Regions from separate parts of the Pseudomonas sp. LR2-20 genome, predicted to be linked through region 2. Evidence: riboswitches for the same ligand, from Rfam matches in the RefSeq annotation. Region 2 holds a riboswitch; each other region holds the start of a gene.
The links. A riboswitch is a leader RNA that binds a small molecule or an ion and turns the genes downstream of it on or off. The one in region 2 is predicted to bind cobalamin.
Positions count from the first base shown of each region.

Region 1 (3,228 bases), 890 kb from region 2:
TTGCAGGTGAACAACCTGTTCGACCGGGAGTATGTGGCGTCGATATTCAGTGGCGAGCAATGGGTGATGGGCGCACCACGGTCGTATTTCGCCACCGTGGATTACACCTTCTGATTTGAGGGCCTCTTCGCGGGTGAATCGGGGCGCCGAACCGCCGCTCCCACAGGGATTGCAAAAGCTTCAGGCCTTGCACAGTACCTGTGGGAGCGGGCTTGCCCGCGAAGAGGCCAGCTCAGGCAACTCAAAAACTGCTATCAACCGCAAATAAAATAGTTATAAGATAACGTTTCATTTGACATTGATTCCTGCCTGCGACCCTTTCCATGACCAGTGCCTCAGCCACCCCCACCCTGCTTACCCAGCGCCTGCAGAGCATCGATGCCCTGCGCGGCCTGGTGATCCTGTTCATGCTCCTCGACCACGTGCGCGAAACCTTTTTCCTGCACCGCCAGGTCAGCGACCCGATGAGCATCGATGCCACCGACCCGTCGCTGTTCGCCAGCCGCACCCTGGCCCACCTGTGCGCCCCGGTGTTCGTCCTGCTCACCGGCCTGTCGGCCTGGCTGTATGGCGAGAAGTACCAGGGCCGCAGCGATGTCTCGGCGTTCCTGTTCAAGCGCGGGCTGTTCCTGGTGGTGCTGGAATTCACCCTGGTCAACTTCGCCTGGACCTTCCAGCTGCCGCCGAGCGTGATCTACATGCAGGTGATCTGGGCCATCGGCGTGAGCATGATCGCCCTGTCGCTGCTGGTGTGGCTGCCACGCCCTGCCCTGCTCACCCTGGGCGCGCTGATCATCGCCGGGCACAACCTGCTCGACGGCCTGCACTTCGGCGTGGACTCGGCCATGCACGTGCCGTGGGCGATCCTGCATGAGCGTGGCTGGCTGGAAGTCTCGGAGAACCTGCGCCTGCGCACCTCCTACCCGGTGCTGCCGTGGATCGGCGTGATCGCCCTGGGCTATGGCCTGGGCCCGTGGTTCGCCCGTGGCAGCGACGCCGCCGAGCGCCAGCATCGGCTGCTGATGGCCGGCGTCATTGCCCTGCTCGGCTTCATGGTGCTGCGCCTCTACAACGGCTACGGTGAAGCGCCGTGGAGCGGCTATCCAACCATCACCCAGACGCTGATGAGCTTCTTCAACATCACCAAGTACCCGCCTTCGCTGCTGTTCCTGGCCCTGACCCTGGGCTGTGGCCTGCTGTTGCTGCGCGCCTTCGAACGCGCAGGGCTTGCCCGCTGGATCAGCGCCCTGGCGGTGTTCGGCGCGGCGCCGATGTTCTTCTACCTGCTGCACCTGTACGTGCTCAAATTGCTGTACCTGGCCTGCGTGGCGCTGCTCGGCCTCAACCATGGCGACTACTTCGGCTTCGATGGCATCGGCGCGGTGTGGCTGGCTGCGCTGCTGCTGGCAGTGGCGCTGTACCTGCCGGTGCGCGGGTTCGCCCGGCTCAAGGCGCGCCGGCGCGACATCCGCTGGCTGAAGTACTTCTGATTTGGCGTTTCACCCGGCGGCCGGATCGTCTACCATGCGGGCCGCCGGTTTCCACCACGGAATTAATAGGGAATCCCAGGGCCCGCCCCACAAGGCGCGCCAATCGGAACTGCCCCCGCAACTGTAGGTGCCGAGCCTGCTCCATCGATGCCACTGGATCAACAGATCCGGGAAGGCCGGAGCCGGGCGAGGACGCACCAGTCAGGAGACCTGCCGGCAAACATTCACCAACCGGCGGGGTGTCCGGGATGGCCATCCGTGTTGCCCCTGTACATGCAGGGGCTCGGCGATGCCTGTCCGTGCGTTCCTCACCAGAACTGTCCGATAGGAGATCGCCCAGCATGCTGCCCCGTATCGCCACCTTGCTCGCAGGCCTGAGCCTCACCGGCCTGGCCCAGGCCGCCGCCACCCACTACCCGCTAACCCTCGACAACTGCGGCACAGCGCAGACCTTCACCCAGGCGCCCGAGCGTGCGGTCACCATAGGCCAGGCCGGCACTGAAATGCTCTATGCGCTGGGCCTGGGCGACAAACTGGCCGGGACCTCGCTGTGGTACAACAACGTGCTCCCCGAGTACCAGGCGCAAAACGCTCAGGTGCCGCGCCTGGCCGACAATGAGCCCAGTTTCGAAGCCGTGGTCGGCAAGCGCCCGCAGCTGGTGGCAGTGCAGTTCGAGTGGATGGTCGGCGCCCAGGGCGCGGTCGCTACCCGTGAACAGTTCAGCGAGCTGAACATCCCGACCTACCTGCTGCCCTCGGACTGCGAAGGCAAGGACAACCTGGTCGGCGCCGACGGCACCCGCCTGCAGGCGTTTCAGATCGAGAGCATCTACAAGAGCGTCAGCCAACTGGCCGAGATCTTCGATGTGCAGGACCATGGCGCCGCACTCAATGCCGACCTCAAGGCTCGCCTGGACAGCGCGAAACAGCAACTGAGCGGCAAGGACCTGAGCAACACCTCGGCCCTGTTCTGGTTCTCCAGTGCCGACCTCGGCATCGCTCCCTACGTTGCCGGCCGTCAGGGCGTGGCCGATTTCATGCTGCGAACGCTGGGCGTGCGCAACGTGGTCGAGTCCACCGAGGAGTGGCCGACCGTGGGCTGGGAAACCCTGGCCAAAGCCAACCCGACCTGGCTGATCATCGCGCGCATGGACCGCCGCCGCTACCCTGCCGACGACTATCAGAAGAAGCTCGAATTCCTCCACAGCGACCCGGTGACGAAGCACATGGACGCGGTGAAAAACAACCGCATCATCATCCTCGATGCCGACGCCATGCAGGCCGGTATCCGCTTGTTCCGTGGCCTGCAGACCCTGTCTGCGGCCTTCGCCAGCGGCAAAGCGGCGCAGTGATGAAAGCACTGCCCTACAGCGCTCTGGCCCTGCTGGCCCTGCTCACAGCCGTGCTGGCCGGCACCGCCATCGGCGAGACCAACCTGTCGCCGGGCGTGGTCTGCCAGGTGCTGGCCAACCACCTGTGGCAGGCCGGCTACCCGGTCGACCCGATCGACGCCGGCATCGTCTGGAACTACCGCCTGCCCCGCTCGCTGGTCGCCGCCGCCTGCGGTGCGGGGCTGGCGACCTGCGGGGTGATCCTGCAGGCGCTGCTGCGCAATCCGCTGGCCGAACCTTACCTGCTGGGCCTGTCCGCCGGCGCCTCGACCGGCGCGGTGCTGGTCGGCCTGCTGGGCCTGGGCAGCGCAGCCCTGAGCATGTCCGGCGGCGCCTTCGCCGGTGCC
Region 1 covers NZ_AP025944.1:3,811,204-3,814,431, forward strand. Annotated here, with positions in the region: gene OCX61_RS16955 (TonB-dependent receptor) at 1-114, shown strand, start outside; gene OCX61_RS16960 (acetyltransferase domain-containing protein) at 324-1,490, shown strand; cobalamin riboswitch at 1,519-1,722, shown strand; gene OCX61_RS16965 (ABC transporter substrate-binding protein) at 1,832-2,842, shown strand; gene OCX61_RS16970 (FecCD family ABC transporter permease) at 2,842-3,228, shown strand, end outside.
Region 1: linked by a shared signal. The riboswitch ahead of OCX61_RS16965 (ABC transporter substrate-binding protein) and the one ahead of cobO (cob(I)yrinic acid a,c-diamide adenosyltransferase) in region 2 are both predicted to bind cobalamin.

Region 2 (3,228 bases):
ACCGATTGCGCGGTAGATAGCGGCGCGCTCGGCAGCGCTGTAGGCGTGATCGCTCATGGCCGCAACAGCGCCGCCGCCGCATCAGGGTTGGACGGGAAGTAGAAGTGCACGTAAGAGGCAGTCAGCCGGCCCAGTCGATACACCGCTTCGTTGCCGCGCCCGCCATTGGGGCTCAGGCCTCGCGCGATCGGCTCCAACTCGGTGCTGGTCAGCGAGTGGTGGTAGGTATGCCCGCGCAGGGTGCCTTCCGGCAAGTCCACGGCCTGCAAGGCCAGGGCCGCCAGGCGCTTCTGCATGGTTGCCTCGCCTGGCAGCAGACCGAGCAGTCCGGCACGCTCGCCAGCGACATCGGTCAGTGCATCGAGCAGGTACAGCATGCCGCCGCACTCGGCCAGCAACGGCTTGCCCTGGGCATGATGGGCACGGATCGCTTCGCACATCGGCGTATTGGCAGCCAGCGCCTGGTGATGCAGCTCAGGATATCCCCCCGGCAGATACAGGCTGTCCACGGCCGGCAGCGCCTGATCATGCAGCGGCGAGAAGAACGCCAGCTGTGCGCCCAGATCACGCAACAGATCGAGGTTGGCGCCGTAGGTAAAGGCGAACGCTTCGTCACGCGCCACACCAATGCGAACACCGCTCAGCGACGCAGCGCGCGGCTGTGGCTCGGGCGCGGCAAAGGCCACCGGCGGCGGCAAGGTGGCATCGCAGCTGGCGCCGAGGGCTTCGGCGGCAGCGTCCAGGCGGGCATCCAGGTCGTTCAGTTCGCTAGCCTGGACCAGCCCCAGGTGGCGGCTGGGCAGCTCGATACCGCGCTCGCGTGACAGCCCGCCATACCAGCGCAGGCCCTCGGTCAGGCTGCCTTCGAGCAGTTGCGCGTGGCGCAGGCTACCGACCCGGTTGGCCAGCACCCCGGCGAACGGCAGGTCGGCCTGGTAACGCGCCAGGCCCAGGGCCAGGGCACCGAAAGTCTGGGCCATGGCCGTGCCGTCGATCACCGCCAGCACCGGCACGCCGAAGTGGCGGGCCAGATCGGCGCTCGACGGGGTGCCATCGAACAGCCCCATCACCCCTTCGATCAGGATCAGGTCGGCTTCTTCTGCGGCTTGCCAGAGCAGCCGGCGGCTTTCTTCGGCGCCGATCATCCACAGATCGAGCTGGTACACCGGCGCGCCACTGGCCCGCTCAAGGATCATCGGGTCGAGGAAATCGGGGCCGCACTTGAACACCCGGACGTTACGCCCAAGGTTGCGGTGCAGGCGGGCCAGGGCTGCAGTCACGGTGGTCTTGCCCTGGCCAGAAGCGGGTGCCGCGATCAGCACCGCCGGGCAACTGCGCGCTTCACTCACAGTTCGACGCCCTTCTGCGCACGGATACCGGCCTGGAAGGCGTGCTTGAGCATGCCCATCTCGGTGACGGTGTCGGCCAGTTCGATCATTTCAGGCTTGGCTGCGCGACCGGTGACGATCACATGCTGCATCGGTGGCCGGGCCTGAATGTCACTCAGCACCTGGTCGAGGTCGAGGTAGCCGTGCTTGAGGGCGATGTTCAGCTCATCGAGTACCACGAACTGCACGCTCGGGTCTTGCAGCAGCTGGCGCGATACCGCCCAGGCCGCTTCGGCGGCTGCGATGTCACGCTGGCGGTCCTGGGTCTCCCAGGTGAAGCCTTCGCCCATCACGTGGTAGCGCACCTGCTCTGGGAAGCGGCGGAAGAACAGCTCCTCGCCGGTGCTGTTGCGGCCCTTGATGAACTGCACCACACCGCACTGCATGCCATGGCCCAGGGCCCGGGCGAGCATGCCGAAGGCCGAGCTGCTCTTACCCTTGCCGTTGCCGGTGAGCACCAGCAGCAGCCCGCATTCGTTGGGGGAATTGGCGATGCGTTCGTCGATGACCGCCTTCTTGCGCTGCATGCGCGCCAGGTGGCGTTCGTCGCGTTCGGTGGATTCGCTCATGAAGGGTTCTCCGCAGGCTGGCACCACATGAACAGCGGCGACAGGTAATAGGCGGGCAGACGGAGAACGCGCAGGAGCCATGGCCGGAGCCACGGTGCACCGCGCATCACCCTCCGTGATGCCGTTGGCAGTATCAGGCCGGTCTCCGGGCTTGTGAGCGAGCCATCCGGCCCAAGCCTGCGCGCCTTCCCGGGTACCTGTACCCAGTGGCCCTGCGCGGCCGTTACTCACCTACCGTTGCGGGGGCAGCGCCGGAATCGCGCCTTGTTGGCGACCACCGGCTTCCCAGTTTCACCCTGCCCAGTCGGGGCTGGCAGGGCACCTGAAACACGCCGCGAAGGTTAGAGGGTTGCACCGGGAGCGTCAAATCGATATGCGGGGTGTCTGGCCTGGTTTTTGCGCCAGGGCATGAATCGAGCGCCGCCCGCGCGGCGCTCGATCTCACAGGCGCTACAAAAACACCGACAGACACTACCCGCGGCGGAGCAACGCCAGCACTGCGTCGGTCACCTCGCGAGTGGTTGCCTTGCCACCCAGGTCCGGCGTGTGCAGGCCACTTTCGGTCACCGCTTCGATAGCCGCCATCAGCTCGCGCGCAGCGGCGGCCTCGCCCAGGTGTTCAAGCATCATCACCGCCGTCCAGAATGTCGCGATCGGGTTGGCCACGCCCTTGCCGGTGATGTCGAAGGCCGAGCCGTGGATCGGTTCGAACATCGACGGGAATTCGCGGCTCGGGTTGAGGTTTGCAGTGGGCGCGATGCCCAGGCTGCCGGACAGTGCGGCGGCCAGGTCCGAGAGGATGTCGGCATGCAGGTTGGTCGCCACCACCACATCCAGCTGCTCGGGCTTGAGCACCATGGTGGTGGTCACCGCGTCCACCAGCTCACGGGTGGTGCGCACATCCGGGTAATCCTTGGCCACGTCCGCGAACACTTCGTCCCACAGCACCATACCGTGGCGCTGGGCGTTGGATTTGGTCACCAGGGTCAGGTGCTTCGCCGGGCGAGTGCGGGCCAGTTCGAAGGCGAAACGGTGGATGCGCTCCACGCCCACGCGGGTGAAGGTCGAGACCTCGGTAGCCACCTCGATCGGCAGCCCCTGGTGCACCCGGCCACCGCTGCCGGAGTATTCGCCTTCGGAGTTCTCGCGCACGATCACCCAGTCGATTGCCTTGCCCTTGGCCAGCGGGCTGGCAATGCCAGGCAGCACGCGCGCCGGGCGTACGTTGGCGTACTGGTCGAAGCCCTGGCAGATCGGCAGGCGCAGGCCCC
Region 2 covers NZ_AP025944.1:4,702,528-4,705,755, forward strand. Annotated here, with positions in the region: gene bluB (5,6-dimethylbenzimidazole synthase) at 1-57, opposite strand, end outside; gene OCX61_RS21075 (cobyrinic acid a,c-diamide synthase CobB) at 54-1,349, opposite strand; gene cobO (cob(I)yrinic acid a,c-diamide adenosyltransferase) at 1,346-1,957, opposite strand; cobalamin riboswitch at 2,077-2,298, opposite strand; gene OCX61_RS21085 (tartrate dehydrogenase) at 2,429-3,228, opposite strand, start outside.

Region 3 (3,228 bases), 900 kb from region 2:
GTGCATCTGCGTCGGGCTGAGGCTGACCAGGTTGTCCACGCCGTCCTCGCTGGTGGAGTACTGGCCGTAGAGCGACAGGTCGTCGCTGACCGCGAACACCAACCCGGCGCGCCAGTTGCCGCCTTGCAGGCTGCGGTCGTTGCGGCTGCCGTCGACCAGGTTGTCGCGGTCGATATGGTTCTGGTCGCGGCGCACGCCAGTCACCAGCGACAGGCGTTCGCTGAGTTGCAGGCGGTTCTCGGCGAACAGGGCGAAGGTGTGGGTGCTGGACAGCGTCTGCGGGCGGGTCGGCGAATCGCTGTGGAACCCGCCTGGGCTCGGCTGCCACGGGTCGATGAAGTCGCCGCCCACATCGTTGTAGGGCCGGTTGCTGTCGACGTTGAAGCGCACCTTGTTGTACTCGACACCGACCAGCGTCTTGCTGGCCAGGCCAAGCAGGCTGTGGTCGAAGCTGAAGGTCTGGCGGTCGCCGACCTGCTCCTGGTTGTGCTTGATCTCCAGGTAGCTTTGGCGCTCCAGTTGCTCGCGCCCGGCGTCCCAGCTGTAGTTCTCGGCGTTGCGCCAGTGGCGGCGGCTCTTGATGTAGTAGAGCTGGTTGCTGGCGCTGAGGTGGTCGTTGATCGCCCAGTCGGTGGTGAATCGGCTCCACTCGTCGTGGTAGCGCTGTACGTCGTTCTGGATGTTGTAGTTCTTCTTGCGCAGGCTGCTGCGGTAATGGCCGTCGATCAGCGGCGTGCCGTAGTAGTTGGCGGGCTGGGCGTCGCCGCGCTCGTGAGCCAGGGTGAAACTCAGGTCGTCGCTGGCATCGAAGCGCAGTGCAACACTCAGGGCCAGGCTACGTGAATCGGTGCGGTCGACCCAGCCGTTGCCGGCCTGCTGGTTGAGGGTCAGGCGGTAGCTCAGGCGCTCGCTGAGGCTGCCACCGCTGTCCAGGCCGAGCTGCTGGCGATCCCACGAGCCGTAGCCCAGACGCAGGCGGTTATGGATGTCGCCGGTGAACGGTTTTTTCGGGATCACGTTGATCACCGCCCCGGTGGCGCCTTCGCCATACAGTACCGAAGCCGGGCCGCGGATCACGTCGATCTGCTCGACCATCCACGGGTCGACCGGGAAGGTCTGGGTGCCGGCCCCGGTGTACAGGCGCGCCCCGTCGAACAGGGTCATCACCGAGCCATGGCCGGCGAAGCCGCGTGCCGACAGGCCGGTGCCGCCATCGCCTGGGTTGCCGATGAAGGTGATGCCGGGCGAGCGGGTCACGGCGTCTTGCACGGTGAGGTTGTTGCGCTGCTCGATCTGTTCGGCCGTGATGTTGCTGGTGCTGGCTGGGGTTTCCAGGGCACTGAGGTGCAGCCGTGAGCCGGCTTCGGTCGGCGTGGCCAGGTCGACGCGCTGTGGGTCACGGGTATCGGTGATGGCCGTGGAGGGGAGGTTCAGCACCGGTTCGTCGGCCAGGGCTGGCAGGGTAACGGCCAGGCAGGCCGCCAGGGGATGAAGCTTGATCAATCGGGACATGTCGTTCCACTGCTGCAGGAATGAATGGATCCCGGTGGAAAACACGCAAAGGCGCACCCCGTACGCAGGCGCACGCGGATACCGGCCTGCGCCCGCCCACCGCGGGTTGCCAAGTAGCGCTTCAGGCCGGTCTCCGGGCTTGCGAGGGTCGTGAGGCCTTCACCTTCCCATGCTGGCGCACAGTGGTGTGTCGAAGGCATCGCTCGCTTACCGTTGCGGGGGCAGCGCCGGACTTGTCGTGGACCACGACGCACCGGCTTCCCGTTTCACCCTGCGCACGGCGGCGCAGGACACCTGAAACTGGCGCGCATCTGACCATTGAATGGCCAGTGCGTCAAATGCGTGTGTCAGCGCCCGCGGCGGCGCGACACCCGTGCCTCGATGTTCTTGCGCCCGATCAGCAGCGGCGGCTTTTCCACCACTGGCTCATCGGCCAGCCACTTGTACATCACCAGGCAGTCGACCAAGCCCAGGCGGGCATGGCGATAGGCTTTGGGCAGCCGGCCAACGGTCTCGAAGCCCAGCTTGGTCCACAACGCCACGGCCACTTCGTTGCTCGCCACCACCGAATTGAACTGCAACGCCAGGAAGCCCTCCTGGCGCGCCAGCTTCTGCGAGTGCTCGCACATCAGCCGGGCCACGCCACGGCCACGGGCGGCCTCGCAGACCATGTAGCCGCAATTGCCGACATGTGCGCCCGGGCCGGCGGCGTTGGCCTTGAGGTAGTAGGACCCGAGCAGCTCGCCATCCGCTTCGGCCACCAGCGTGTGCAGGGGCAGTTGCAGCCACAGCTGGCGTGCCTGCTCGAGGTTCAGCTCGGGGTCGAAGGCGTAGGTTTCGCGGGCCTGGACGATGGCCTGGAAGGTCGGCCAGAAACGCTCGAAGTCGTCGGGCGTCATGGGGCGGATGTGGATCATGGCGGTTCCTGCAATGGCTAGGCCGCCAAGTCTGGGTGGCGCGGCGCCGTCGCGCAAGGGCGGCGACGCCGCTTGCCTTCAGCCGTTGGCCTTGCCCACCGCATCCATGGCGCGGGCCGAGTAGACCAGCGCGGCCCCGGCGTTCATCGCCACGGCCACACCCAGGGCCTCGGCGATTTCCTCGCGGGTGGCGCCGTGCTTGACGGCTTGCTGTGAGTGCACGGCGATGCAGCCGTCGCAGCGGGTGGTGACGGCCACGGCCAGGGAGATCAGTTCGCGGGTCTTGGCGTCGAGGTGGTTGGTCTTGGCACCCGCGCCGCTGGCGGTCATGTAGCCGGCCACGGTGTCGGGGGACAATTGCTTGAGATCGCCGATGCCGGCCATCAACTGCTTACGGTAGGCGTCCCAGTCCATCATGCTCATCGTCTTCACCTTGGGGAGGTTGCGGGAGGAGCTTTCAGGCTAGTCGAATTTGCGCCTGTCGCCGGCAGCCGGTGACAGGCGCAAGCGGGCCATCAGATGTAGACGAACACCAGCACCAGGGCTGCGACCACCAGCCACTTCTCCAGGTAGTAGCGCATGCGGTTGCGCTTCTTCAGCGCCTTGCCACGCTCGCGGATCTTGTAGATGCGGGTGAACAGGCGGTTGATGCCGCCGGTCTTGTCGCCGGCATCGTTGGGCGCGGCGGCAGCGGCCATGACGTTACGGCTGAACCAGCGGTTGAACGCGGTGGCCCAGCGGTACTTCAGCGGGCGCTCGATGTCGCAGAACAGGATGATGCGGTTGTGCTCGGTGGTGT
Region 3 covers NZ_AP025944.1:3,807,484-3,810,711, reverse strand. Annotated here, with positions in the region: gene OCX61_RS16955 (TonB-dependent receptor) at 1-1,512, opposite strand, end outside; cobalamin riboswitch at 1,620-1,825, opposite strand; gene OCX61_RS16950 (GNAT family N-acetyltransferase) at 1,860-2,429, opposite strand; gene OCX61_RS16945 (carboxymuconolactone decarboxylase family protein) at 2,508-2,852, opposite strand; gene lpxO (lipid A hydroxylase LpxO) at 2,945-3,228, opposite strand, start outside.
Region 3: linked by a shared signal. The riboswitch ahead of OCX61_RS16955 (TonB-dependent receptor) and the one ahead of cobO (cob(I)yrinic acid a,c-diamide adenosyltransferase) in region 2 are both predicted to bind cobalamin.